DNA from 3 places in the Duganella violaceipulchra genome. Region 3 is predicted to be linked to each of the others. Evidence: predicted binding sites of a transcription regulator. Region 3 holds the regulator's gene; each other region holds the start of a gene.

What was found. The regulator sigma-54, encoded in region 3, starts transcription at its own class of promoters, with help from an activator protein. The targets are predictions, from matches to a motif close to TGGCANGNAANCTGCTTT.
Region 1: KVP70_RS11460 (flavin monoamine oxidase family protein) is a predicted target of sigma-54. The motif match lies at 7,039-7,056, and genes of this name have one in related genera.
Region 2: pepA (flocculation-associated PEP-CTERM protein PepA) is a predicted target of sigma-54. The motif match lies at 5,098-5,115, and genes of this name have one in related genera.

What each region holds. Positions count from the first base shown of each region.
Region 1 covers NZ_JAHTGR010000005.1:134,692-144,467, reverse strand. Annotated here, with positions in the region: gene KVP70_RS11495 (hypothetical protein) at 1-77, shown strand, start outside; gene KVP70_RS11490 (hypothetical protein) at 117-362, shown strand; gene KVP70_RS11485 (hypothetical protein) at 589-894, shown strand; gene KVP70_RS11480 (hypothetical protein) at 934-1,179, shown strand; gene KVP70_RS34860 (FxDxF family PEP-CTERM protein) at 1,396-2,292, shown strand; gene KVP70_RS11470 (DEAD/DEAH box helicase) at 2,459-4,705, shown strand; gene KVP70_RS11465 (TnsB C-terminal domain-containing protein) at 4,972-6,816, shown strand; gene KVP70_RS11460 (flavin monoamine oxidase family protein) at 7,095-8,702, shown strand; gene KVP70_RS11455 (c-type cytochrome) at 8,699-9,121, shown strand; gene KVP70_RS11450 (RidA family protein) at 9,133-9,648, shown strand; gene KVP70_RS11445 (TonB-dependent receptor plug domain-containing protein) at 9,696-9,776, shown strand, end outside.
Region 2 covers NZ_JAHTGR010000004.1:421,671-431,446, forward strand. Annotated here, with positions in the region: gene accD (acetyl-CoA carboxylase, carboxyltransferase subunit beta) at 188-1,057, shown strand; gene KVP70_RS10385 (MerR family transcriptional regulator) at 1,087-2,127, shown strand; gene prsT (XrtA/PEP-CTERM system TPR-repeat protein PrsT) at 2,198-4,987, shown strand; gene pepA (flocculation-associated PEP-CTERM protein PepA) at 5,209-6,117, shown strand; gene KVP70_RS10400 (acyltransferase) at 6,188-6,847, opposite strand; tRNA gene KVP70_RS10405 (tRNA-Met) at 6,952-7,028, opposite strand; gene KVP70_RS10410 (NUDIX hydrolase) at 7,200-7,772, shown strand; gene aat (leucyl/phenylalanyl-tRNA--protein transferase) at 7,791-8,519, shown strand; gene KVP70_RS10420 (arginyltransferase) at 8,594-9,322, shown strand; gene KVP70_RS10425 (quinone-dependent dihydroorotate dehydrogenase) at 9,356-9,776, shown strand, end outside.
Region 3 covers NZ_JAHTGR010000005.1:266,261-276,036, reverse strand. Annotated here, with positions in the region: gene pdxA (4-hydroxythreonine-4-phosphate dehydrogenase PdxA) at 1-861, shown strand, start outside; gene rsmA (16S rRNA (adenine(1518)-N(6)/adenine(1519)-N(6))-dimethyltransferase RsmA) at 858-1,628, shown strand; gene KVP70_RS12055 (monovalent cation:proton antiporter family protein) at 1,728-3,710, opposite strand; gene KVP70_RS12050 (KpsF/GutQ family sugar-phosphate isomerase) at 3,838-4,836, shown strand; gene KVP70_RS12045 (KdsC family phosphatase) at 4,836-5,366, shown strand; gene lptC (LPS export ABC transporter periplasmic protein LptC) at 5,379-5,972, shown strand; gene lptA (lipopolysaccharide transport periplasmic protein LptA) at 6,001-6,591, shown strand; gene lptB (LPS export ABC transporter ATP-binding protein) at 6,594-7,346, shown strand; gene KVP70_RS12025 (RNA polymerase factor sigma-54) at 7,352-8,830, shown strand; gene hpf (ribosome hibernation-promoting factor, HPF/YfiA family) at 8,908-9,267, shown strand; gene KVP70_RS12015 (enoyl-CoA hydratase/isomerase family protein) at 9,361-9,776, shown strand, end outside.

The DNA.
Region 1 (9,776 bases), 130 kb from region 3:
ACCACAAGGCCAAAGAATCCAAAGTCGCAGCGCCAGTCGCTGCTGCGAAAGTAGACGCCAAAGTGGCAGCCAAGTAATTATATAAACTATATAAATCAATTTAAAGGAAGCACATCATGAAAAAAGTAATCGCTACCCTGGTCGCCACCCTGTTCGCCGGCGTCGCATTCGCCCAAGCTCCAGCCGCTTCGGCCTCCGCAACCGTGGCCGCGTCGACCCCGGCTCCAGCCGCATCGGCACCAGCGGCCAGCGCGCCGGCCAAGAAAGTGCATCACAAGAAGGCCAAGGCCGTCAAAGCCGCCAGCGCACCGGCAGCTTCGGCACCGGCACCGGCAGCGTCGGCGCCAGCAGCCAGCAAGTAATCCGCTGCCATCGCAGGACGCAGCATGGCTTCGGCCAGAATGCCGCCCAGTTCACACTGGGCGGCATTTTTCATTTCAGCAGCGCCGGTCGGGCGGCCAGTTGTAAGCGAGTGTAAGTGTTGGTAAGAGCTTGTAATGCGCGTCAACTGATTGGGGGGCTGCGCCGTTTTTTGCTTATGCGACACGGGATAGTCCCGATGCCGAAACCCAGAAAAAGGAATACATCATGACCAAAATTATCGCTTCCCTGATCGCCGGCCTGTTCGCTACCGCAGCATTCGCACAAGCGCCAGTCGCCACCACCGCACCAGCCGCCAAGGCAGCCGTGGTGAAAACCGAAGCGAAGACTGAAGTGAAAACCGCGGAAGTCAAAACCGAAGCCAAAGCTGAAGCGAAGACCGCGAAAACCAAAGTCCACCACAAGGCCAAAGAATCCAAAGTCGCAGCGCCGGTCGCCGCTGCGAAAGTAGACACCAAGGTTGCAGCGCCAGCCGCCGCGGCAAAAGTAGAAGCCAAAGTAGCAACCAAGTAATTAGCTAAACTATATAAATCAAATTAAAGGAACCACATCATGAAAAAAGTAATCGCTACCCTGATCGCCACCCTGTTCGCCGGCGCCGCATTCGCTCAAGCTCCAGCCGCTTCGGCCTCGGCAACCGTCGCCGCATCGACCCCGGTTCCAGCCGCATCGGCGCCAGCCGCCAGCGCACCGGCCAAGAAAGTGCATCACAAGAAGGCCAAGGCAGTTAAAGCCGCCAGCGCACCGGCAGCTTCGACCCCGGCGCCAGCAGCATCGGCGCCCGCAGCCAGCAAGTAAGTCGCACCCGCTAGCGCAGGACGTGCCGCCCCGGACCTCTGGCCTGGGTGGCGCAAGAAAACAAACAGGCTTCGGCCTGTTTTTTTTGCGCCCTGCGCTGGCCGGCCGCATTTTTTTCAAATTTACAACAAGAAAAATATACTCCCAAGCAGGCGAAAGAATAGTGCAATAATCACACTTTCGTTGTGCGTTTAATACTAAAACAAGGGGGATTGCATGAATCTGAAAAAAGGCCTGTTGGCAGTGGCATTGGGTATGGTTGTGAGCGCTGGCGCATCGGCGCAGACATTCAGCTACACCGGCTCGGTTGTAACCTGGACCGCCCCGACGACAGGCAGCTATGTTATCGACGTGATCGGCGCTCAAGGGGGCGCGGGCCTTATTTTTGACAGCAACTACGCCGGCGGCCTGGGTGCGGAAGTCAAGGCCACCTTCTCCTTCCTGGCTGGCGATACCTTGCAGTTGGCGGTCGGCGGCAAGGGTTCTTCCGGTCAAGGGGACTATAACGGCGGCGGCGGCGGCGGCAGCTTTGTAGTCGGCGGCAGCAATATCCCCATGCTGATCGCCGGCGGCGGCGGCGGTATCCGTGCCCAAGCGGGACAAAATGGCTTCGACGCTTCGATCACGCAATACGGCGTGTTGGGGTCGGTTGGCAGTTCGATGGGCACCTACACGGTTAAAACAACCGACCTGGGTGCGGGCGGCCAAGTCGGCGCCTACAGCTGGGGTAGCGGCGGCGGCGGCTTCTACACCGATGGCGCCAGCGATATCCCCTTCGGCACTGGTGGCCAAAGCTGGTTCAATGGCCTGGGCGGCGGATACGCCACCTCCGGCGCCCCTTGCCTGGGCGTTGGCGGCTTTGGCGGCGGCGGTGCGGGTGCCGGTTGCGGCGGCGGCGGCGGCGGCGGTGGCTACTCCGGCGGCGACGGCGGCTTCATTGGCGGCGGCGGCGGCTCGTTCCTGAGCGGCGCCTACCAACATGCGACGGCCGGCGCGGGCTATGGTGATGGTGTCATTCGCATCACGGCGGTACCGGAACCGGCGACCTACGGTATGCTGCTTGGCGGCCTGGGCGTGCTGGGCCTGATGCTGCGCCGGCGCAAATCGACCTGAGTTTTACCGCTCGTCTTCACCGTTCCAGCGGGAGCGGCGAAGACGACGCCGCGGCGTGATAAAGGGGGTTTTTAGGCAAAATCCGGCCCGAAGCGTCGATAGGGAGTAAACTACGCACAAATTTCTTTCGCAATTAGGCGATTCGAACATACTTGTGAGTGACGCCATGTCTGAAACCCCCGCATCCCCGATTACCCTTTTTACCGACCTCAATCTCAGCGCGCCCCTGATCAAAGCGCTGAAAGATGTCGGCTACGAGTCGCCGTCGCCTATCCAGGCCGCGACCATCCCTTCGCTGCTCGACAACCTGGACGTGCTGGGCCAGGCGCAGACCGGTACGGGTAAAACCGCCGCCTTCGCGCTGCCTATCCTGTCGCGCATCGATATCAAACAGACCACGCCACAGGCGCTGGTGCTGGCGCCAACCCGCGAACTGGCGATCCAGGTCGCCGAAGCCTTCCAGACCTACGCAGCGCACATCCCCGGCTTCCACGTGCTGCCGATCTACGGCGGCCAAAGCTACGGCCCGCAGCTGTCGGCGTTGCGCCGCGGCGTGCACGTCGTCGTCGGCACGCCGGGCCGCGTCATCGATCACCTGGACAAGGGTTCGCTCGACCTGTCCAAGCTGAAAACGCTGGTGCTGGACGAAGCCGATGAAATGCTGCGCATGGGCTTCATCGACGACGTCGAACGCATCCTGCAAGAGACCCCGGATACGCGCCAGACCGCGCTGTTCTCGGCCACCATGCCGTCGGCCATCCGCCGCATCGCCAACACCTACCTGCGCAACCCGAAGGAAATCACGGTCGCCGCCAAGACCGGCACCGCCGAGAACATCCGCCAGCGTTACTGGCTGGTGTCGGGCATGCACAAGCTCGACGCGCTGACCCGCATCCTGGAAGCCGAGAACTTCGACGGCATGATCATCTTCTCGCGCACCAAGCTCGGTACCGAGGAACTGGCCAGCAAGCTGCAGGCACGCGGGTTCTCCGCCGCCGCCATCAACGGCGACGTCCAGCAGCAGCAGCGCGAGCGCACCATCCAGCAGCTCAAGGACGGCAAGATCGATATCCTGGTGGCGACCGACGTCGCCGCGCGCGGCCTGGACGTGGAGCGCATCAGCCACGTGGTCAACTACGACGTGCCGCACGATCCGGAAAGCTACACCCACCGCATCGGCCGCACCGGCCGCGCCGGCCGCAGCGGCGAGGCGATCCTGTTCATCACCCCGCGTGAAAAGAACCTGCTCAAATCGATCGAACGCGCCACCCGCCAGCCGATCAGCATGCTGGAGCTGCCGACCATCCAGGCCGTCAACGACGTCCGCATCGCCAAGTTCAAGTCGCAGATCAGCGAAACCCTGGCACAGGGCGAGCTGGAACAGTTCCAGTCGCTGATCGAGGACTTCGAGCGCGAACAGAACATCCCGGCGGTCGAAATCGCCGCCGCGCTGGCCAAGATGGCGCGCGGCGACGTGCCGCTGCTGCTGGACAAAAAACAGCAAGTGGCCGCCGCCACCTGGGACGAGCGTCCGGGCCGTCAAGTCGGCTTCGAGCGCAACGACCGCAATGATCGCGGCGATCGCGGCGACCGTTTCGAGCGCGGCGACCGCGCCGAACGTCCGGACCGCAGCGAGCGTTTCCCTAAAAAGGAACGCATCGTGCGCGCCGCCGATCCAGGCATGCAGACCTTCCGCATCGAAGTGGGGTACCAGCACGGCGTCAAGCCGGGCAATATCGTCGGCGCCATCGCCAACGAAGGCGGCATCGACTCCAAGAACATCGGTCGCATCGAGATCTACGACGACTACAGTGTGCTCGATATGCCGGACAACCTGACCGGCGACGTGCTCGATCACCTGGCCGGCATCAAGGTCGCAGGCCAGCAGCTGCGCATCAGCCGCGATGGCGGCGAGGGCGCACCGTCGTCGGCGCCAGCGTCTGCAGCAGCGCCGGTCGCGGCCCGTCCGGTACCGCCACGCGCGCCGTCCGTTCCTGCAGCTTCGCCGCTGGCCAAGGCCGCGCGTGTGGAATCGGCCGAGGTGGAAGAGGAAGCCGCTCCGAAGAAGAAAAAGGAAAAGCCAGGCAAGGTCACCGTGCCGATGAGCGCTTTCCGCATCGAAGTGGGCAGCAACCATGCGGCCACGCCGTCCAACATCGTCGGCGCCATCGCCAACGAGGCTGGCCTGGAAGCCAAGCATATCGGCCGCATCGAGATCTTCGACACCTACAGCATGCTGGAGCTGCCGGACGGGATGCCGCCGGAGCTGTTCAAGCACCTGGGCAAGGTATGGGTCGGTGGCGCGCAGCTGAAGATCAGCCAGGCCGACCGCATGCCGCCGGAATCGGGCAAGGCCACGCCGCCTAAAAAGCCGGCGCCTGGCGCCAAGGCCGGGTTCAAGAAGAAGTATTGATCGTTAAGGTATAAATCGTTACACACCACAGGGCCGCAAGGCCCTGTTTTCATATGGGCCGCCCGCACGCGCACGGTGCGCCCGGCCGCCGCCTTGCACCAGAAGCAAGCTTGCCGCCGGCGCCGGCCGGTGCGGCCGGCATGGTGTTCATAGGAGCGCAGCCTCTGGCCCGTTTATTGCATTGGGGATAGGACCAACCGACAAGTCGTTGAGCAAGGAGCACGGAATGACCGCATTGTTTCTACACTCCCGCACACGAGGCGCCGATGCTGCTGCGGAATGACCTGCTGCACTACACGCACCCGTCGCCGCGCACCGTCCGCGTGCTGTGGATCGCCCCCGAGCAAAGCCACGCCTACGTGTTCGACGTGGCGGCGCGCTCGGCCGACGTCGAGCTGGTGACGCTGCCGGCGCTGCACGCCGACATCCACGCCGGCCACGCCCGCGTGCTGGCGGCCGATCCCTACCTGATGGTGGTCAGCCAGGAGCTGCTGCCGCCCAAGCACCTGCAGCTGCGCGCCCGCGCGTGGCAGATCGTCGAAGCGCTGGTGGCGCTGGAGCCGGGCATCTACGAGGCGCGCCAGCGCGGCCAGCTGGTCGCGCAGGCCACCGCCACGCATGGCGTCTCCCATCCGACCATCTACCGCTACCTGCGGCGCTACTGGCAGCGCGGCCAGACGCCCAACGCGCTGCTGCCCGACTACTGCAACTCCGGTGGGCGCGGCAAGGTGCGCCAGGCCTCGGCCGGCGTCAAGCGCGGACGGCCGCGCAAGAGCGGCGCCGACGATGGTCCCGGCGTCAACGCCGACGAGGAAATCCGCCGCACCTTCCGGGTCGCCATCGCGCACTACGCGGCCGGCCACGCCAAGTTCTCGCGGCTGGGCGCCTACCAGCAGATGCTGGCCGACTTCTTCTGCGAACGCCGCATCGACGCCGACAGCGGTCGCGTGCTGGCGATGTCCGGCGCGCAGCCGGACGCGCTGCCGACCTTCGGCCAGTTCAACTACTGGCTCGATCACGACGACGACCGGCCACCGGAAGTGGCGCGCCGCAGCGCCGCCGCCTCGGCGCGCGGCTTGCAGGCCGCCGGCGCCTCCGGCTTCGGCGACGACGCGCAGCCGCAGGCCATCGTTCCCGCAGCGCTGCCAGGCCGGCCCGGCGCCGGCTTCTACCTGGACGTGGTGCGCGCCGAGGTGCAGCTGGTCTCTCGTGCCGACCGCCAGCAGGCCATAGGCAGGCCGCTGGTGTACGTGGCGGTCGACACCTTCAGCGGCATGGTGGCCGGCGTCTATATCGGCCTGGGCGCGCCCAGCTGGCAGCACGCCATGCTGGCGTTGGCCAACTGCGGCGCCGACAAGCAGCGCTACAGCCAGCGGCACGGCCGCGCCATCGAGGCCGGGCAGTGGCCCTGCCGCCACCTGCCGGAGACCCTGTACACCAACGCCGCCCTGAACGGCGGCGCGCAGTGCGACACACTGCTCAACAACTTCAACCTTCGCTGCGTCGACGCCGGCGACGGACCGGCCGCATGGAAGGCGGTGCTGGAAAAACGCTTCCTGCTGCTGGCGGCGGGGGAGGCCGGCGCGCCCTGCCGGCTGGACGGCGTGCTCGATCTGGACCAGTTCACCCGCATCGTCATCGACGCCATCCTCTATCACAACAACAGCCGCCATGCCGGCAACGCCGCGCCGCGCGAGCTGTGGGAGTGGGGCGTGGCCCAGCGTGGCGGCAGCCTGAAGACCTATCCCGAGCAGCTGCTGCGCTGCAGCCTGATGCCGGCCACCCAGGCCACCGTCACCGGCGACGGCATCGTGCTGTTCGACAGCGTCTACACCTGCGCGCGCGCCATCAACGAGCGCTGGTTCGAGCGCGCGCGCCTGCGCGGACAATGGCAGGTGCGCGTCGCCTACGACCCGGCCGACATGGACATGATTTATTTGCTGGATGCCGGCGCGCCCATGCAATTCCACGCCTGCCACATGGCCGACAGCAGCAGCGCGCAGCGCCACCTCGCGGCGGCGGAAATCGCCTGCCTGCCGCAAGCCATCCCCGCCATCTCCGCACTACCCCTACGTAGCACTACGCACGCTGTCGCCAGCTTCGCTAACTGATTTTTAAAACCGATAGCACACGGCGCTGTCCAGCGCCGTGCATACCACTTCCATCCATTTCGGTGCACGCCTCCCGCTGGTGCGGTGCGCCTTTTTCGCGCTGGCGCAACCTTCAATTCGACAAATAAAGTCTGTCGCTGGAAACGCTTCTAAAGACGTCATATCACCTTATTCCATCAGGCTCGCTTCAACGGCGAAGCATGTTTATTTTGCTTGGATTTGTGGCACGGCGATTGCTAGATGAGGACTATGGATTCGCAAGTCACGAGAGGAAATCGATGAATAGTAAAATAGTCAAATCGTTTAAATCGTTTAGTGCATTGACACGGAGGGATTTCCTGTATCGGGCGGCGGCGGTGGGCGGCACCGGCCTGCTGTTGAACACCATGAACGCCTGGGGCATGGGCATAGGCTCGACCGCCTCCGCGCCGCCGGCGCTGAGCGGCAGCGGCAAAGGCAAGAAGGTGCTGATACTGGGCGCCGGCCTGGCCGGCATGACCGCCGCCTACGAGCTGGGTAAGCTGGGCTACCACTGCCAGATCCTCGAAGCGCGTGCCTTCGCCGGCGGCCGCTGCCAGACCGCGCGCAAGGGCTTCAGCCTGACCGAGCTTGGCGGCGAAAAGCAGACCTGCGAATTCGACGACGGCCAGTACATCAACCACGGCCCGTGGCGCATCCCGCTGCACCACCAGTCGACGCTGCACTACACGCGGCTGTTCGAGGTGCCGCTGGAAGTGATGGTCAACGATAACGACCACTCCTTCGTCTACTCGGAAAACGCCGGCCCCTACGCCGGCAAGCGCATGCGGGTGGCCGAGATCAAGGCCGACATGCGCGGCCACGTCTCCGAGCTGCTGGCCAAGTCGGTCAAGAGCAAGCAGCTCGACGCCGAGCTGACCGCCGACGACCAGCGCCTGCTGCTCGACTACCTGGCGCACGAAGGCCAGCTGGCCGGCTCCGACCTGCAATACAAGGGCCGCAGCGGCCGTGGTTTCACGGTCAACCCCGGCGCCGGCATGTCGCCGGGAGCGGGCACGCCGTCCGACCCGCTGGGCTTCAAGGACCTGCTGGCCTCCAAGCTGGGCAACGTCTACAGCGCGGTGCAGGACTTCCCGATGCAGAACACTATGTTCCAGCCGGTCGGCGGCATGGACGCCATCGCCAAGGCGTTTGAGAAGCGCGTCGGCAAGAACATCCGCTACCGCTCGGAGGTGCAGACCATCCGTCAGAACGACAAGGGCGTCACCGTCACCTACAAGGACACCGGCACCGGCAAGAGCGGCAGCATCGCCGCCGACTACTGCCTGGTGGCGATGCCGCTGTCGGTGCTGCGCCAGATCGACACCGACTTCTCGGACAAGTTCAAGAAGGCCGTCGCCACGGTGGCCTACGCGCCGGTCGGCAAGATCGGCCTGCAGATGAAGCGCCGCTTCTGGGAGGAGGACGAGCACCTGTACGGCGGCCATGTGCTCACCGACCTCAAAGGCATCAACACCATCTCGATGCCGTCCTATGGCTGGCAAAAGAAGAAGGGCGTGCTGCTCGGTTATTACCAGTACCAGACGGCCGCGATCGAGACCAGCGCGCTGTCGCCGAAGGAGCGCGCCGCCTTCGCGCTGGAGGCGGGGCAGAAGATCTTCCCGCAATACACGGAGAACTTCGAGACCGCGTTCTCGGTCGCCTGGCACCGCGTGCAGTACAACCTGGGCGGCTGGGCCGAGTGGACCGACAAGACCCGCGCCGCCGCCTATCCCATCCTGGTGGAGGGCGAGGGCCGCGTGCTGCTGGCCGGCGAGCACCTGAGCTACCTGACCGGCTGGCAGGCCGGCGCCATCGAATCGGCGTGGCAGCAGATCGCCAAGATCCATGAAAGGGCCAGCGCATGAAGGAGGTGTTGATCAAGGCGGCGATGGCGGTCATCGCCTTGCTGGCGGCCGGCGCCAGCGCGCCGTCGCGCGCGCAGGACTCGGCGACGGCGGACGGCAAGGCGCTGTTCATGAAGAACTGCGCGGCCTGCCACCAGGCCAGCGGCAAGGGCATACCGGGCGCCTTTCCGGCGCTGGCGGGGAACAAGTTCGTGCAGGGGAAGGGCGCCGACGTCGCCACGGTGCTGCTCAAGGGGCGGGGCGGCATGCCCGACTTCAGCGACAGCCTGAGCGACCAGGAGATCGCCGCCATTCTCAGTTTCGTGCGCAGCAACTGGGGCAACCAGGCCGCGCCGCTGAGCGAGCCCGAAGTGCTGGCGCTGCGCGACGCACTGCAAGTCGACCATTTTAGTAACGGCCAGATGTCCAACAAACACTGAAAGAAGAACGCATGAACAAAGCAATCGTCTCCCTGTTGATTCCGGCCGCACTGGCGCTGATGCCGGTCGCCGCCGGCGCCGCTCCCAAGGCCGCTGCCGCAGACATCGTCCGTCACAAGATTCCCGGCTCGGATTTTCCGATCGCGTTGGCGGTCACGGTGCCGTCCACCGCCACCATCCACTTCGTCAGCGGCCAGGTGCCCGCCATCGCCGACGCCGGCGCCGCGCCGGATTCGCTGGCCGCCTTCGGCGACACCAAAACACAGTCCGAATCGGTGCTGAAGAAGATCAAGGAAGTCCTGGAGGGCATGAAGCTCGACATGACGGACGTGGTCAAGATGACCGTCTACCTGGTCGGCGATCCGGCCAAGGGCGGCAAGGCCGACACCAAGGGCTTCATGGAAGCCTACACCCAGCACTTCGGCGGCGCGCAGACCAAGCTGCCGGCGCGCGCCGTGGTGCAGGTGGCGGCCCTGAGCAATCCGGGCTGGCTGGTGGAAATCGAAGTCGTCGCCGCAAAAAAATAATTACGTAGCAGGGTCTTACTTTCTTTTTTATTCAATGGGGATTAACTATGCATAAGGCCATACTCAAGACCGGCGTCGCCGCCGTGTTGTCCACCCTGTCGATGGGCTCCGCCTACGCCGCCGATGCG
Region 2 (9,776 bases), on a different contig from region 3:
AGTAGCATCGGCAATCGGGCCTGCCCAGCAATGCCGCGCGCCGGCCGGCCGTAAATCGCACGTCCTTGACCTAGGTCAAATTTGCCAAATGCCGTTGTGTTAATCGGCGCACAAATGCGCAGATTTCGCTTGAGCCTGACGCTGCGTCAGGCTGTACGCTGCATGCCTTACCGTGAAGGAGCATGCATTGAGCTGGATAGAAAAACTGCTGCCGCCGCGCATCAAGCGCGGCGCCGAGCAGCGGCAGTCCATCCCCGCCGGGCTGTGGATCAAATGCGCCGCCTGCGAGGCGGTGCTGTACCGCGCCGACCTGGAAGCGAACCTGCAGGTCTGCCCCAAATGCAGCCACCACATGCGCATCCGCGCCCGCAACCGCCTCGATGCGCTGCTCGATGCCGGCGGCCGGCACGAGATCGGCCAGGAAGTGCTGCCGGTCGACACGCTCAAGTTCAAGGGCAGCAAGAGCTATACCGAACGCCTGAAGGCGGCGATGGAAGCCACCGGCGAAACCGACGCCATGATCGTCATCAGCGGCGCCATCCTGTCGGTGCCGGTGGTGGTGGCCTGCTTCGAGTTCGATTTCATGGGCGGCTCGATGGGGTCGGTGGTGGGCGAACGCTTTGTGCGCGGCGTGCAGGCGGCGATCGACCAGCATGTGCCCTTCATCTGCATCACCGCCAGCGGCGGCGCGCGCATGCAGGAGGGCCTGCTGTCGCTGATGCAGATGGCGAAGACCACCGCCATGCTGGCCAGGCTGGCGGAGAAGAAGCTGCCCTTTGTGTCGGTGCTGACCGATCCCACCTCGGGCGGCATCTCGGCCTCGTTCTGCTTCCTGGGCGACCTGGTGCTGGCCGAGCCGAAGGCGCTGATCGCCTTCACCGGCGCGCGCGTCATCAAGAGCACGCTGGGCGTGACCTTGCCGGAGGGCTATCAACGGCCGGAGTTCCTGCTCGAACGCGGCGCCATCGACATGATCGTCGACCGCCGCGCCATGCGTGCCGAACTGGCCGCGCTGCTGGCCTTGCTGCTGAAGCTGCCAAAGGACGCGCTGGCCTGAGACGGCGCGCCTGTCGTACACTGTCGCGCATGAAAGAACATCACGACAGCACGGTCCTGAAAATCGGCGAACTGGCGGCGCGCTCCGGCCTGACGGTGCGCGCGCTGCACCACTACGACAGCATCGGCCTGTTGACGCCGTCGGCCCGCGCGGATTCCGGCTACCGCCTGTACAACCGCGACGACGTCGCGCGCCTGCATCGTATCCAGACGCTGCGGCGCTTCGGCATGTCGCTAGGCGACATCGCCACCTTCCTGGCCAGCCCGGACGCGCCGTTTGCCGACATCGTCGCGCAGCAGATCGCCGCGCTGGGCCAGCAGATCGAACAGGCGGCGGCGCTGCGCGAACAACTGATGCAACTGCAGCACGTGCTGGGCAGCGGCCGCAGTCCCGAGCTGTCCGACTGGCTGGAAACGCTGGAGCGGATGGACCTGTACGACAAATATTTCACCCGCGAAGAGTTGAAGCGCCTGCCCTTCTGGCAGCAGGACGCGCGCCGCCACGCCGCCTGGGCCGCGCTGGTGGGCGAAGTGGAAGCGCTGATGGCGCAAGGCGCGCCGCCGGACGACCCGCGCGCGGGCGAACTGGCGGAGCGCTGGATGCAGACACTGCAACACGATACCAACGCCCATCCCGGACTCGCTCTGCGCATCACCGACATGCTGGACCAGGAGCTCGCGGTGCAGCAGCAAACCCGCATCACGCCGGCGATGAAGCACTATGTGTCGACGGCGCTGGGCGCGCGCAAGCTGGGCATCTACGCGCGCTACCTTGATCCCGATGAATTGCGCACCATGCGCGACAACAGCGGCAAGCATCAGTACGAGTGGATGACGCTGATCGCCGGCGCGCATCAGCATCTGGAGGACGGCATCGCTCACGATGCGCCGTCGGCGCAGGCGCTGGCGCAGCGCTGGATGACACTTTACATGGCGCAGATCGGCGGCGCCCCGGCCACGCTGGCCAAGATCCGCGCCGCCCACGAGCAGGAACCCGCGCTGCTGAGCGGCACCTGGATCACCCCCGCCATGCTCGACTACATCAGGACCGCCTACGCCACGCTGGCTTGATCAAGCGTAAGGCCGAGGTCCATATTGCGACCTAAGATCGCGGAGGTGCCCCCACGTCCAGGAGACCTCGATGATACGATTCAGCAAAAATTCGACCGGCCGGCGCGCTCGCGCACCACGCCTGGCCATGGTGCTGCTGACGCTGACGCTGGGCGCCTGCAACAACGCGCGCGACACCGACAGCCTGATGGCCCAAGCCCGTCAGTATCGCGTCAAGGGCGAGACCAAGGCCGCCATCATCGAGCTGAAAAACGCGCTGCAGAAAACCCCCGACGATGCGCGCGCCCGCCTGCTGCTGGGCGAAGTCTATATCGACGCGGGCGATGTCGCCTCGGCCGAGAAAGAAGTGCGCAAGGCCCAGGCGTTGGGCATGGGCGCGGCGGAAATCATGCCCCGTCTGGGCAAGGTGATGCTGATGCAAGGGCAATTCAAGAAACTGCTCGACGAAGTCCAGCCCGACCCGTCCAGCCCGCACCAGACGGAGCTGCTCGTGCTGCGGGCCAACGCCTACCTGGGCCTGGGCGACAAGGCGCAGGCCCAACAACTGTTCGACGCCATGCTGGCGAAAAACCCGGACCTGCCGGAAGCGCTGCTGGGCCAGGCCAGGATCGCCGCCCTGTCGCAGCGCCTGGACCTGGCCTCGCAACATATCGAGCACGCGCTGGCCAAGCATCCCGACAATATCGCGTGTCTGCGTTTCAAGGGCGACCTGTTGCGCCTGCAAGGAAAACCCGCGGCGGCGCTACGGGCGTACAAGCAAATCCTGACCCTCCAGCCCAACAATGCGCAAGCCCATATCGATAGCGCCACCCTGCTGATCCAGGACAAAAAACTGGCCGAGGCCCGCGCCGAAATCGATGCCGCCCGCAAGATCTCGTCCAACAATCTGCCGGTGCTCTACACCCAGGCCTTGCTCGACTTTCAGGAAGCGAAATATCCGGCGGCGCGCGATACCTTGCAACTGATCTTGAGGGTGATGCCCGATCACATGCCGAGCTTGCTACTGATGGGGGCCGTGCAACCGGCCATGGGCTCATATCTGGAGGCCGAGCTCACCTTGCGCAAATTTCTCGACGCTAATCCGCACCATGTCTACGCCAGCAAGCGCCTGGCCGGCATCCTTTTGAAGAACGGCAAGACCGACGACGCCATCGAGGTGCTGGGGCCGGTGCTGGAGGCTAATCAGACGGATGTGGAACTCCTGGCCCTGGCCGGACAGGCGCAGATACAAGGCAGGCATTTCGCCAAAGCGGCTGAATATTTCCAGGCCGCCAGCGATCTGGCGCCGCAAACGGCCAGCTTGCACACCTCGCTGGGATTGAGTCGCCTGGGCGCCGGCGAATCGGCGCGCGCGGTCGCCGAACTGGAACAGGCGACCGCCCTGGATGACAAGAGCGGCAAGGCCGGCATCCTGCTGGCGATGACCCACTTGCGCAACCAGGAATACGACAAGGCGCTGCTGGCGGTGGCGGCCATGGAAAAACACGACGGCAAAAATCCGCTGGTACAAAATCTGAAGGGCGGCATCCTCTTGTCCAAGCACGACCTGGCCGGCGCGCGCGCCGGCTTCGAGCAGGCGCTGGCGCTGGACCCGGCCTACCTGCCGGCCCTCGACAACCTGGCGCAAATGGACCTGTTGGAGAAAAAACCCGAACGTGCCCGTCAGCGTTACGAAGCGGCGCTCGCCAAGGACAAGAAAAACGTGGGGCTGATGACGGGCCTGGCCAAGCTGGCCCTGACCCAGAACAACAGCGCGGAAGCGGTGCGCTGGCTGGAACGCGCCACCGCCGACCATCCCGAAGCCTTGACCCCGGCCTTGCAGTTGGCGACGCTTTACCTGCGCACCGGCGCCAGGGAAAAATCACTGAAGCTGGCACAGGCCGTCCAGGCCAGCCATCCCGCCGATCCCGACGCGCTGGCGTTGCTGGCGCAGATACAGACTGCGAACGGCAACTACGAGGCGGGGCTGGAAAACTATGCCAAGCTGGCCGCCCTGCAACCGACGTCGGCCGCCGTGCAACTGCGCATCGCCTATGCCAAGGTCGCGCTCAAGGACAATGACGGCGCCCTCGATGCGGCCAAGAAAGCCTTGCGTCTGAAAGAAGACTGGTTCGAAGCCCAGGTGCTGGCGGCGAGCTTGCTGGTCGATGGCAAGAACTACGCGGAGGCGCTTGCCATCGCGCAAACCGTACAGCGCCAGCGGCCCGAGCTGCCGGCGGGGCTGACGCTGGAAGGCGACATCTGGATGGCCCAGCACAAAGCGCAAGACGCGTTGCGCGCCTACGAGCGGGCATACAAGATGAGCCAGCTGCCGCCGCTGGCGATCAAGATCCACCAGGCCCTGCTCATGGCGGGCAAGACCAGGGAGGCGAGCCTGCATGCCGCCCAGTGGTTGCAGCAACATCCCAACGATCCCGGCTTCCGGTTCTATCAGGGCAGCGCCGATCTGGCGGCCGGGCGCTACAAGCCCGCGATCAACGCGTTCGAGGCCATCGTCCGGCAAGACCCGAAAAATGTCGTGGCGCTCAACAACCTGGCCTGGGCCTACCAGCAGGACAAAGACCAACGCGCGCTGGCGACCGCCGAACGGGCTTACCAGCTGGCCGGCACCAATCCCAGCATTCTCGACACCCTGGGCTGGATCTTGCTGGAGCAAGGCGAAACCGGCCGCGCCCTGCCCTTGCTGAAACAAGCCAAGACCCTGACGCCCGACGTGCCGGATATCGGCTATCACCTGGGCCTGGCGCTGATGAAGTCCGGCGACAAGCTTGCCGCGCGGCTCCAGTTCGAGCAACTGCTGGCCACCGACAAAGACTTCCCGCAACGCGCCGATGTCAAGGCGTTGCTGGCGTCCTGGTAGGCGCGGACCGGGCCGCAAGGCTGTCGATTTTCTTTACATGCGATCTCACCGCGCCGGCTGCACTAAAAAAAGATACTTTAAAAACAGATACTTAGAATCTCCTTCAAGCATGGCTTGGCATTTGCTTAGTAGTGGGTAGCTGACTGACTCCAAGCGGTCGGCAAGGTATTGAAACTCCACCCTAGCGTAGCGATACTCCACTCATCAAGGAAGGAAACAAAATGAAAAAATCAAGCATACTAGGCGCTCTGCTGGGAGCGCTATTTGTGGCCGGCGCGGCTCAGGCGACCACGCTGAACACCACCAGCGCCGCCAATGTGATCTTTGCCGGCAACCCGGGGGAACCGGCCGCCCCTTCGGCCTTGGGCGGCGACGGCGTCCTCCAGAACTTCACCGGCATAGACTGGCACCAGAACGGCGCGGGACTGGTGCAGGGTTTTGCGCTCACCCCCGCCAACAATACCGGCGATTTCGTCGATTTCACCCTGACATACCAAGCCTTCGCCGGCGTCATCAACACCACGTCGCCCACGCCGGACCTGCGCGTCGCCCCACCCGGCCCCGCAGTTGGCACCTATGAGCTGACGACGGTCGCCACCCTGCACGAACGGGCAACATGCCTCAACGCAGGTTGCTCCACGGTGGCGATCACCTTCACCCCCGCCACCAGCAGCAACTGGTCGATTTATTTCGATAACTCGCCCGATGCCAATCAAGCGGCCGGCACCGGCTTTACCGATGGCGCGCTGATGCTTTCCGGCACCTGGGATTCGGAACTGTCGACCTTCCTGGCAACCGGCACCTCCGGCACGCCCGGCGCCACCGGCGTAGGCTCGGCGACGTTGCTCGGCACGGTCTTGTTCACCAATGGGGCCTACGTGTCGCCGGCCCTGGCCGGTACCCGCTTCGACACCACGCTGAACTTCCCTGGCCCCGCCGCGCCCGACTTCACGCGCCCGCTGCTGGTCAATGGCATCGCCACCGGTCCCAACACGGATTCGCAATTCGTGTTGAATATCGATGGCGCCCAGCAGTTCACCCCTGTCCCTGAGCCAGCCACCCTGGCGCTGGTTGCCGCAGGCATCTTCGGCATGGGTACGCTGGGCCGTCGCCGCGAGCAGAAGAAATAGTTGGCAAGCGGGGCTGGCAATCGACTCAGGCCGGCGCTTCAGGGCGCCGGCCTCTTTTCATGGCCTGGTCTTATTTCAATCGGCGCGCCGGACTGCCGCCCCACACTTCGCCACTGCCGATGCGCGTGCCCTTGGCCACCAGCGAATTGGCCGCCACGATCGCGTTGTCGCCTATCGTCACGCCGGACAAGACCACCGCATGCGCGCCTATCGTCACATGGTCGCCTATCGTGATGAAATAATGTCCCAAGGTATCGCCCTCAATCACATGCGGCACCAGCAAGGCCGTTTCGCCGATCACGCTGTTGGCGCCTATCGTCACAAACGATGGATCGTAAATAATGCCGGAGCTGTAGGTATTGGCGCCCAGGCGGGCGCCCAGCGCAAGATAGATCAGCCGCATGATGGGGATCGGAATCATTCCACCGCGTATCAAGGAGTTGAACAGGATCAGATAGAACAGGACATAGACTTGATAGATGAACTCCTGCCTGGAGCCGAATTCAATATTTCCGTCATGCAGGGGCTGCGCCCACAGGAAAAGCCGGAAGATGAGCAGGCCATACAGGTAAACCAGCAGCACCGCCGCCGCGCTGACGGCCACGCCCCGGAAATCTCCCAGGCTGGGAATGGCGCCCACGCCGCAGTAAGCGCTCAGCACCGCCAGCAGCAATACCAGCGCCAGCATGGATAAGAAGGTGACAATCGAGGTCAGTCTGATTTTTCGCATGAAAACACTCCCCACAAGTACCTAAATTATAGGGAAAGCACGATTTTGCAGTCGCGGAAACGAAAAAGCCGCTGACACCTTTCGGTATCAACGGCTTTCAAATTTGGTTGCGGGGACAGGATTTGAACCTGTGACCTTCGGGTTATGAGCCCGACGAGCTGCCAGACTGCTCCACCCCGCGTCTGTATGTAGCTATTATAGGGCAGTTCATTGGTTTAGGCAATATTAATCCTGAAATCGGCTGCGATAGTCCGAATATATGCAGTTACCTATAGGCATAGGCCATGCCGCACCGGCTTCAATCGGTGTAAAGTAGCCAAAGTGAGCATCCTTACCGACTGAGCTATCCCCTATGAAATTCTGTTCCGAATGCGCCTCCCCCGTCAGCCTGGCCGTCCCGGCCGGCGACAACCGCCCGCGCTATGTTTGCGGCAACTGCGCCACCATCCACTACCAGAACCCGAAAATGGTGCTGGGCTCCATTCCCGTGTGGGAACGCGACGGCGAACTGAAGGTTCTGCTGTGCAAACGCGCGATCGAGCCACGCCACGGCTACTGGACGCTGCCGGCCGGCTTCATGGAAAACAATGAAACCACCGCCGAAGGTGCCATCCGCGAAACCCAGGAAGAAGCCGGCGCCAATATTGAGCTGGGTCAGCTGTTCTCGCTGCTGAACGTGGCGCGTGTCCACCAGGTCCATCTGTTCTACCTGGCCACGCTGCTGGACCTGGAGTTCGCCCCCGGCGAGGAAAGCCTGGACGTGCAACTGTTCAGCGAAGCGGAGATTCCGTGGGACGAGCTGGCCTTCCCCACCATCCGCACCACGCTGGAACTGTTCTTCGCCGATCGCGCCAGCATGCGCGAGGGCGGCGGCTACGGCTTCCACACCCAGGACATCACCCGCAATATGCGTTCCGACCTCTGATGACGTGACGCTGTCCCTATGATCCCATGGCTGGAAACCGATAGCCCCTTCCCCGACGTCGCCCAGGCGCTGACCACCGACGCGCCCGGCCTGCTGGCGGCCGGCGCCGACCTGTCGCCGCAGCGGCTGCTGATGGCCTACCGCAACGGCATCTTCCCCTGGTTTTCCGAAGGCCAGCCCATCCTGTGGTGGAGCACCGATCCGCGCATGGTGTTGATGACCGACCAGTTCCGCATCTCGGACAGCCTGAAGAAAACCCTGCGCAAGGTCGAGCGCGAGATGGCCGCCGGCGGCCGCTGGCAAGTGCGTTTCGACAGCGCCTTCGCGCAGGTGATGCGGGCCTGCGCCGCGCCGCGCCGGGACGGCCCCGGCACCTGGATTTCGGAAGACATCATCGCCGGCTACACCGGCCTGCACAAGCTGGGCTACGCCCACTCGGCCGAGTTGTGGCTGGACGGCCAGCTGGTCGGCGGCGCCTACGGCGTGTCGATCGGCCGCATGTTCTATGGCGAATCGATGTTCGCCCGCGTCACCGACGGTTCCAAGATCGCGCTGGCCTACCTGGTGCGCTTCCTGCGCCAGCACGGTGTAAAGATGATCGATTGCCAACAGGAGACCGGCCACCTGGCCTCGCTGGGCGCGGCGCCGATTCCCCGCGCGCAATTCCTGGCGCATCTGCGCAACAATATTGAATTGCCTCAGATCACCGTGTGGGTACCCATTGCACCACTGGCTGCGGACAGTTAAGCTAAAGGTGACAAGCGCCTTCGCAATCTTGGCGCTATCATAGGTCTACACCACCTGCCCTCGATAGGACGTGCATGACGCACCTGAACGATCTGCCTTTCGCGACGCTGCAGTTTTACACCACGGCGCCCTACCCTTGCAGCTATCTGGACGCGCGCCAGGCGCGCTCGCAGGTGGCTACCCCTTCGCACCTGATCAACGCCGACGTCTACTCCGAGCTGGTCAAGAACGGCTTCCGCCGCAGCGGCATCTTCACCTACCGCCCGTACTGCGACGGCTGCCAGGCCTGCATCCCGGTGCGGGTGGTGGCCGAGCAGTTCTGCCCCAACCGCGGCCAGCGCCGTGCCTGGGCCAGGCATGGCGACCTGACGGCGGGCGTGGCCACGCTGTCGTTCTCGGACGAGCACTACGACCTCTACCTGCGCTACCAGAGCAAGCGCCACGCCGGCGGCGGCATGGACCAGGACAGCCGCGACCAGTACGCGCAATTCCTGCTGCAAAGCCGGGTCAACACGCGGCTGGTGGAGTTTCGCGAGCCCGGCGGCACGCTGCGCATGGTCAGCATCATCGACGTGCTGTCGGACGGCCTGTCGTCGGTCTACACCTTCTTCGATCCCGACATCGAAGGCGCGTCCTACGGCACCTACAATGTTTTATGGCAGATCGCCCAGGCGCGCGAATTGAAGCTGCCCTATGTCTACCTGGGCTACTGGATCAAGGAAAGTCCGAAAATGTCCTACAAAACCAACTTCAAGCCGCTCGAAGCCCGCATGCGCGGCGTGTGGAGCGTGCTGGACGCCTGATAAAATACGGGGAACTACAACAAGAGCTCCCCCATGTCCGAAAAATTCCTGTACTCGCTGGCCCGTCCGATGCTGTTCTCGATGGACGCCGAAGCGGCCCACCATTTCACCCTTCCCGCACTCAAGCGCGCCGCCGCCCTGGGCCTGACCAAGCTGGTCAAGCAGCCCAAGGCCGACCCGCGCACCGTGATGGGCATTACCTTCAAGAACCCGGTCGGCCTGGCCGCCGGCCTGGACAAGGACGGCGCCTACATCGACGCGCTGGCCGACCTGGGCTTCGGCTCGATCGAGGTGGGCACCGTGACGCCGCGCGCGCAGCCGGGCAACCCCAAGCCGCGCATGTTCCGCCTGCCGGACGCGCAAGCCATCATCAACCGCATGGGCTTCAACAACGGCGGCGTCGACGCCTTCGTCGCCAACGTGCAGTCGTCACGCTTCTACCAGGACAAGGCCG
Region 3 (9,776 bases):
TTCGGTCCGGGCCGCATCAGCGTGATCGACGTGCCGCTGGCCGCGCACGTCGTGCCGGGCAAGCTGGACAAGGAAAACGGCCGCAGCGTGCTGGCCACGCTGGACGCCGCCATCGAAGGCGTGCGGGCCGGCTGGTTCCAGGCGGTGGTCACCGCGCCGCTGCAAAAGAGCACCATCAATGACGCCGGCGTGCCGTTCTCCGGCCACACCGAATACTTCGCCGACCAGAGCGGCGCCGCGCAGGTGGTGATGATGCTCGCCGGCCAGCCGCCGGCGCCGGCCGGGCGGCCGCTGCCGCCGCCGCTGCGGGTCGCGCTGGCCACCACCCATTTGCCGTTGAAGGACGTGGCCGCCGCGCTGACGCGGGACGGCCTGGCGCGCGTGCTCGACATCCTCGACCATGACTTGAAAGCCAAGTTCGGCATCGCCGCCCCGCGCATCCTGGTGTGCGGCCTGAACCCGCACGCGGGCGAGGGCGGCTACCTGGGGCGCGAAGAGATCGACGTCGTCGCGCCGGCCATCGCGGCGGCGCAGGCGCGCGGCATCGCCGCTACCGGCCCGTATCCGGCCGACACGCTGTTCCAGCCCAAATACCTGCAGCACGCCGACTGCGTGCTGGCCATGTACCACGACCAGGGCTTGCCGGTGCTCAAATACGCCACCTTCGGCCAGGGCGTCAACATCACGCTGGGCCTGCCGCTGATCCGCACCTCGGTCGACCACGGCACCGCGCTCGACCTGGCGGCGCGCGGCCTGGGCCTGGCCGACTGCGGCAGCATGGACGCCGCGCTCGACACCGCGCTGGCCATGGTCAACAGCCAGGCCGCCTCCTCCTCACCTCTCAAACAAGAACAACCATGAAACACGTCGCCCGCAAACGCTTCGGCCAAAATTTTTTACATGATAAATACGTCCTGTCCAGCATCACCGAGGCGATCGCCCCGGCGCCGGACGACGCGATGGTCGAGATCGGGCCCGGGCTGGGCGCGATGACCGAGCAGCTGATGCGCACCCTGAAGCAGATGCACGTGGTCGAGCTCGACCGCGACCTGGTGGCGCGGCTGGAAAAGACCTACAACCCGGCCAAGCTGACCATCCACGCCGGCGACGCGCTCAAGTTCGACTATGGCAGCATTCCGGTGCCGGCCGGGCAGAAGTTGCGCATCGTCGGCAACCTGCCGTACAACATTTCCAGCCCGCTGCTGTTCCACCTGGCGACGTTCGCGCCGCAGGTGCAGGACCAGCATTTCATGCTGCAAAAGGAAGTGGTGGAGCGCATGGTGGCCGCGCCGGGCAGCAAGACCTACGGCCGGCTGTCGGTGATGCTGCAGTGGCGCTACGACATGACGCTGCTGTTCGTGGTGCCGCCGGAGGCCTTCGATCCGCCGCCGAAGGTGGAGTCGGCCATCGTGCGCATGATACCGGTGGCGCAGCCGCTGGCGTGCGACGGCCCGACCTTGGAGGCGGTGGTGTTGAAGGCGTTCTCGCAGCGCCGCAAGGTGATCCGCAACTGCCTGGCCGGCATGTTCACCGAAGCGCAGATCGTCGAAGCGGGCATCGACCCGACCCTGCGTCCGGAAACCGTGGGCCTGGCGCAGTACGTGGCGCTGGCCAACCTGCTCAAGTAAGCAAGGCGGGGGTCAAGTCTGACATTCGGACACGGCCTCTGCCGTAGGCGCCGCCTACGGCAGAGCTCGTGTCCGAATGTCAGACTTGACCCCCGTGGGTTAGCGCAACAGGCGCTGCTCGGCGCGGTTGACGGCGTCGGCGGCGCCGCGCAGCACCACCACATCGCCCGCTTCCAGCACCAGCTCGGGCGTCACCTCCAGCCGGCCCTTGCCGCGCCGGATGCTGCTCACGACGGCGCCCGCACCGGCCACGTCGATCTCGCCCAAGGACTTGCCCACGCTGACCGCGCTGCCGCTCAGCGTGACCGAATGCAGCCGCTCCAGGTCGGCCTCCTCGCCGGCGTCGCTGGCGCCGTGGAAGTAGCCGCGCAGCGAGGCGTAGCGTTCCTCGCGCGCCGTCTGCACCCGGTGCACCACCCGCCGCAAGGGCACGCCCAGCATCACCAGCGCGTGCGAGGCCAGCATCAGGCTGCCCTCCATCAGCTCCGGCACCACTTCCGCCGCGCCGGCCGCTTTCAACCGGTCGAGGTCGGTGTCGTCGTGGGCGCGCACGATCACCGGCAAGGCCGGCGCCAGCTCGTGCACCAGGTGCAGCACCTTCAGCGCCGACGCCGTGCTGGCGTAGGTGATCACCACCGCGCTGGCGCGGTAGATGCCGGCCGCCACCAGGCTCTCGCGCCGCGCCGCGTCGCCGTAGGACACGTGGCGGCCGGCGCTCTGCGCCTCCTGCACCCGCTCCGGGTCCAGGTCCAGCGCGTGGTAGTCGATATGCTCTTCGCCCAGCAGGGTCGCCAGGCTCTGGCCGCTGCGGCCGAAGCCGCACACGATCACGTGCTTGTTGGTCGACATGGTGCGGCTGGCGATCTTGGTCAGCGCCAGCGACTGCATCATCCACTCGTTGCTCGACACCTTCATGACGATCTGGTCCGACTTGGAGATGATGAACGGCGCCACCAGCATCGACAGCACCATCGACGCCAGCACCACCTGGATGATGAACGGGTCCATCAGGTGGCTGCCGCCCGCCAGGTTCAGCAGCACGAAGCCGAACTCGCCCGCCTGCGCCAGCGCCAGGCCGGTGCGCATCGACACGCCGTCGGTGGCGCCGAACAGCTTGGCCAGGCCGGCGATCAGCGCGAACTTCAGCAGCACCGGCCCGGCCAGCAACACCAGCACCAGCCACCAGTGGGCCAGCACCATCTGCACATTGAGCAGCATGCCGATGGTGATGAAGAACAGTCCCAGCAGCACGTCGCGGAAGGGCTTGATGTCCTCTTCCACCTGGTGCTTGTATTCGGTTTCGGATATCAGCATGCCGGCCACGAAGGCGCCCAGCGCGAGCGACAGGCCGGCGCGCTCGGTGATCCAGGCCGCGCCCAGGGTGATCAACAGCAGGTTGAGCATGAACAGCTCCTGCGAGCGCCGCTTGACCACGATGGTGAACCAGCCGCGCACCAGCTTCTGGCCGAAGAACAGCAGCAGCGCCAGCACGATCACGGCCTTGACGCCGGCCCAGGCCAGGGTCTCGACCAGCGCGTCCGGCCGCTGGCCCAGCGAGGGAATCAGGATCAGCAGCGGCACCACGGCCAGGTCCTGGAACAGCAGGATGCCGATGATCTTGCGGCCGTGCACACTCTCCAGCTCCAGCCGCTCGGTCAGCATTTTCGACACGATGGCGGTCGACGACATGGCCAGCGCGCCGCCCAGCGCGAACGAGGCTTGCCAGCCGATATGGATGCTCGAAGGCAGTTGCGTGGCGATGGCCCAGCCGAACAGCATGGTGGCGACGATGGTCAGCACCACCTGCGCCATGCCCAGTCCGAATACGATGCGGCGCATGGCCATCAATTTGGGCAGGGAGAACTCCAGCCCGATGGAGAACATCAGGAACACCACGCCGAATTCGGCCAGCGAGTGGAAAGCTTCGCTCGACTCGGCCAGGCCCAGCGCGTGGGGACCGATCAGGATGCCGACCGCCAGGTAGCCCAGCATGGGCGGCAAATGCATCATGCGGAAAGCGACGACGCCGAGCACCGCGCTCCCCAATAACAACAATGTTAATTCCAAGGGTGAAAACGTCATATCAACATAGCCAGTAAATATAATTTCGTTGTTTGTGGGCCGGCGGGGGCGTTATGTTGTGACTGGCAAGTTTTTTGCTTTCTCAATTCGGCTATACTTGGGCATGAGTGTAACCCATGAAAAAACAATGCTGAAAGCTTTTGACGCAAATATGGCCGCGCATGCGTTGCGGCTGGCCCGCGACACCCTGCGGAATGAAGCGGAGGCGATCGCCGCCCTGAACGCCCGCTTGGCCACCGACGACAGCGTGGTGCAGGCCATCGAATTGCTGCTGAACTGCAAGGGCCGCGTGGTCGTGTCCGGCATCGGCAAGTCCGGCCATATCGGCCGCAAGATCGCCGCCACCCTGGCCTCGACCGGCACCCCGGCGCTGTTCGTGCACCCGGCCGAAGCGGCCCACGGCGACCTCGGCATGGTGACCGCCGACGATGCCTTCATCGCCATTTCCTACTCCGGCGAAAGCGCCGAGCTGATGACCATCCTGCCGGTGGTCAAGCGCATGGGCAGCAAGGTCATCGCCATGACCGGCAAGCCCGGCTCCAGCCTGGCCGGGATCGCCGACGTCCACCTGAACGTGGCCGTGGACAAGGAGGCCTGCCCGATGAACCTGGCGCCGACCACCTCGACCACCGTCACGCTGGCGCTGGGCGACGCCATCGCGGTCGCGCTGCTGGACCTGCGCGGCTTCAAGGAAGAGGACTTTGCCCGCTCCCATCCGGGCGGCGCGCTGGGCCGCCGCTTGCTGACCCACGTGCGCGACGTCATGCGCAGCGGCGACGCCGTGCCGAAAGTCACCGCCGACGTCAAGCTGACCGACGCGCTGTTGGAAATCACGCAGAAGGGCATGGGCATGACCGCCGTGGTCGACGCCGACGACAAGCCGATCGGCGTGTTCACCGACGGCGACCTGCGCCGCATGATCGAGAAGGTCCAGGACTTCACCAAGGTCGTGATCCGCGACGTGATGCACGCCAACCCGCGCAGCATCTCGCCGGAAAAACTGGCGGTCGACGCCGTGGCCGTGATGGAACAGTTCCGCATCAACCAGATGCTGGTGACCGACGCCGACGGCAAGCTGGTCGGCGCGCTGCACATCCACGACCTGACCCGCGCCAAGGTGATCTGATGACGGATTTGACTTATGTGGAACGCGCCGCGCGCGTCAAGCTGATGATCTTCGACGTCGACGGCGTGCTGACCGACGGCAGCCTGCACTACGGCGCCGACGGCGAGGCGCTGAAGACCTTCAACGTGCATGACGGCCTGGGCATCAAGCTGCTGCAGGAATCCGGCGTGCAGACCGCCATCATCAGCGCGCGCACCTCGCCGCAGGTGATCAGGCGCGCGGCCGACCTCGGCATCGGCTTCCTGCACCAGGGGGGGCACGACAAGCTGACGCCGTTCAAGGCGCTGCTGGAAAAGACCGGCCTTACCGCCGAGCAGGTCGGCTTTATCGGCGACGACGTGGTCGACCTGCCGATCCTGACGCGCGTCGGTTTCGCCGTCGCCGTGCCGAACGGCCGCGCCGAAGTGCTGGAGCGCGCCCACCACACCACGGTGGCCGCCGGCGGCCGCGGCGCGGTGCGCGAAGTGTGCGAGCTGCTGCTGCACGCGCAGGGCAGCTACGAGCGCGTGATGGCGCAGTTCCTGGTTTGACGAGGATAGTCCATGCGTAAAAAAACAGCCCATCGCTGGCAGCTCACCGTCATCATGATGGTCGGCGCGTTTGTCGCCGTCGGCAGCTTCTGGCTGGTGCAGGTGGTCAACCAGGCCGGCCAGGATGCGCAGGTGGACCAGCACCGCAACGAGCCGGACTACATCATCGACCGCTTCAGCATGGTGCGCATGAACAAGGCCGGCCAGCCGGCCTACATCATCTCCGGCGAAAAACTGACCCACCGGCCGGTCGACGATGCCTCCGACATCGACAAGCCGACTGTGCACAGCCTGTCCGGCGACCAGCCGCCGATGAATATCAATGCCGACACCGCCCATGTCGACCAGGGCAATACGCGCGTCAAGCTCAATGGTAATGTGAGCGTGGTGCGCCCGGCCGGGCCGCAAGCGCAGGCGATGCGCATGACCACGCCGGCGCTGACCGTCTACCCGGACGAGGAACGGATGGAAACCGCCAGCCCGGTGGCGCTGGAAATGGGCAACGCCACCGCCAACGGCATCGGCATGAAGGCCAATAACGCCACCCGCGCAGTGCAGCTGGGCGGACGCGGACAACTGACGATGCCGCCGCGCGCCGGCCATTGAGGAAACAATGATGATGAATGGAATGACGATGAAGAAACTGATACTCTCGGCGGCGATGTTGTTGCTGGCGGCCGCTGGGGCCCACGCGGAAAAAGCCGATGCCAACAAGCCGACCAAGATCGACTACGACGACCTGCAAATCGACGACGTCAAGCAGATCAAGACGCTGATCGGCAATGTCGTGCTGACGCGCGGCACCTTGCTGATGAAGTCGCCCAAGGCGGTGGTGACCACCGATCCGGAAGGCTATAACTTCGTCGTGCTGACCAGCACGCCGGGTACGCTGTCGACCTTCCGCCAGAAGCGCGACGGCGCCGGCGACCAGTGGATCGAGGGCGAAGCCGAACGCATCGAATACAGCGACAAGACCGACCTGGTCAAGCTGTTCTCGAAAGCCAGGGTGCGCCAGCTGGAAGGCCCGCGCATGACCAGCGAAGTCAACAGCGAGTTCATCTCCTACGACAGCCGCACCGAACATTTCGACGTCAAGAACAACGTCTCCGGCGTCAGCAAGCCGGGCGCCGGCCGCGGCACCATGGTGATCCAGCCGACCATCCGTCCGGCCGCGCCGGCGGCCTCTGCACCGGCCGCGTCGACGCCGCCGGCCACGGAGAAGTAAGCATGGAACCATCCTGCGGTAGCACCCTGATCGTGCGCGGCCTGCAAAAGACCTACGGCAAGCGCCAGGTCGTGCATGACGTGTCCCTGCAAGTCGAATGCGGCGAAGTGGTGGGCCTGCTCGGCCCCAACGGCGCCGGCAAGACCACCTCGTTCTACATGATCGTCGGCCTGGTGCCGTCGGACGCCGGCAGCATCGATATCAGCGGCACCGATATCTCCTCGCTGCCTATCCACCGCCGCGCCTCGCTCGGCTTGTCCTACCTGCCGCAGGAAGCGTCGGTGTTCCGCAAGCTGACGGTGGAAGAAAATATCCGCGCCGTCCTCGAAATCCAGAAGGTGGACGGCAAGCCTTTATCCAAGGCTGCCATTGATGAACGGCTCAATACCCTGCTGGCCGATTTGCAAATCGAAAAGCTGCGCGAAAACCAGGCGCTGTCGCTCTCGGGCGGCGAGCGCCGCCGCGTGGAGATCGCGCGCGCACTGGCGACCAACCCGCGCTTCGTGCTGCTCGACGAACCATTCGCCGGGGTCGACCCGATCGCCGTGATTGAGATCCAGCGCATCGTGCGCTTTCTCAAGGAACGCGGCATCGGCGTCCTCATTACCGATCACAATGTGCGCGAAACGCTGGGCATCTGCGACCGCGCATATATCATCAACCAGGGCACGGTATTGGCTTCAGGCCGGCCAGACGACATCATCGCCAACGAATCGGTGCGTCGCGTGTATCTGGGTGAACACTTCCGTATGTAAAACCCATGAAACAGTCTTTGCAACTGCGCACGTCGCAGCACCTCGCGCTGACACCTCAGTTGCAGCAGTCGATCCGGCTGCTGCAACTGTCGACGCTGGAGCTGCACCAGGAACTGGAACAGCTGCTGACCGATAATCCGCTGCTGGAGCGCCTCGACGACCCGCTGGACCGCTCGCTGCGGCTGCTGTCGGACGGCGCCATCAGCCAGCAAGCCCCGGTCGGCGACGCGCCGCCCGAAGGCCCGCCCAACGCCCAGGAGGCGCCGGCCGCCGACGCCGACAACTACGACGGCCCGGCCGCCGACACCGAAAGCACCAGCAGCGACGCCGACGTCGACTGGAGCGACGCCGGCCGCAGCAAGGCGCCCGACGACGAGGACTCGCGTCCGCAACTGGAGGCCAGCCACTGCACCCTGCGCGAACATCTGATGGAGCAGATGCGGGTGACGGTGCTGGAGATGCGCGACCGCGCGCTGGTCGAGCTGATCATCGACGCGCTGGACGAAAACGGCTACCTCGAGGAATCGCTGGAAGAGATCCTGGCCCGCCTGCCGGAAGAGCTGGAACTGGAGCTCGACGAATTGCAGACCGCCCTGTCGATGCTGCAAAGCTTCGACCCGATGGGCGTGGGCGCGCGCAACGCGTCCGAATGCCTGGCGTTGCAGATCAAGCGCCTGCCGGCCATCCCGATGGTCACGCGGCGCATGGCGCTGACGATTGTTGAAAATCATTTGACCTGGTTTGCCCAGCGCGATTTCAACAAACTGAAGAAGGCGCTGCTGTGCGACGACGAAGATTTGCGCGAAGCACAAACCGTCATCCGCCAGTGCAATCCGCATCCGGGGTCGGCGTTCGCGTCGGACGTGTCGGACTACGTGGTGCCGGACGTGATCGTCAAAAAAGCGCGCAACGGCTGGCAAGTGAGCCTGAACAACGACGTCATGCCGCGCCTGCGCGTGAACGCCATGTACGCCAACCTGCTCAAGCAGGGAAAAGGCGAGGGCGCGATGGGCGCGCAGCTGCAGGAAGCGAAGTGGCTGATCAAGAATATGCGCCAGCGTTTCGACACGATTTTGCGCGTCGCACAAGCGATAGTAGAACGACAAAAGAACTTTTTCTCCCATGGCGCCGTTGCCATGCGCCCCCTTGTGCTTCGCGAAATTGCTGATACACTGGGTCTACACGAGAGCACTATTTCTCGTGTAACAACTCAAAAATATATGCTGACCCCGCATGGCATGTTTGAGTTGAAATATTTCTTTGGTAGCCATGTCGCCACCGAAGCGGGGGGGGAAGCAAGTTCGACGGCGATACGCGCACTCATCGTGCAATTGACAGGAGCAGAAGACCCTAAAAATCCTTTATCCGACAGTAAGATTGCGGACATGCTGGGAGAACAAGGCATGGTGATTGCGCGACGCACTGTTGCCAAATATCGCGAAGCGTTGAAGATCCCGCCAGTCAGTCTCCGTAAATCTTTGTAGTTATTTGGTTCCTGCGCGCCCGGCGGTAATGGGCTCCGCACTAACCGTAAGAAGCGACATTATCTTTAGGAGTGTGTATGAATCTCACCATCAGTGGACATCATCTCGAAGTGACCTCGGCCATCCGTGAATACGTGCAGAACAAGCTGGAACGCGTCACCCGCCACTTTGATCAAGTGATTGATATTGCTGTCATCCTGACTGTAGATAACCTCAAAGAGAAAGAGAAACGCCAGAAGGCTGAAATCAACCTGCGCATGTCGGGCAAGACCGTCTACGTGGAAAGCCTGTCGCAGGACCTGTACGCCGCCATCGATACCTTGATCGACAAGCTGGATCGGCAGGTCATGAAGTACAAAGCCAAGGTCCAAGAGCACGGCCACGATGCGATCAAGCATCTCCCGGATAGCTACGAACCCGCTGCCGCCGCCCTATAACAACGGCCCCGGCACCATCCAACTAAGGGCGCAGAGGCGCCCTTTTTTGCGCCCGCAGTAAAATAGGGTTTTCACCACGACCCTAGAGACTCCATGAGCGTATACGTCCACACCAGCGTCAGCAACGGAACCGGCTTCATCACCCTGGACCGCCCCAAGGCCTTGAACTCTTTATCGCTGGCGATGGTGCGCGATATCACGCAGGCGCTGCTGGCCTGGCGCGACGACAGCGGCGTGGCCGCCGTCGTCATCCGCAGCAGCAGCGAAAAGGCCTTCTGCGCCGGCGGCGACATCCGCTTCTTCTACGACGCCGGCCGCGCCACGCCGCAGGGCGGCAGCGCGCTGGTGGAGGATTTCTTCACCGAGGAATACGCGCTCAATCACCTGATCCATTTTTATCCCAAGCCCTACGTCGCGCTGATGGACGGCGTGGTCATGGGCGGCGGCATGGGCGTGGCGCAGGGCGGTCCGGACTGCCGCGTGCGCATCGTCACCGAGCGCACCAGGAT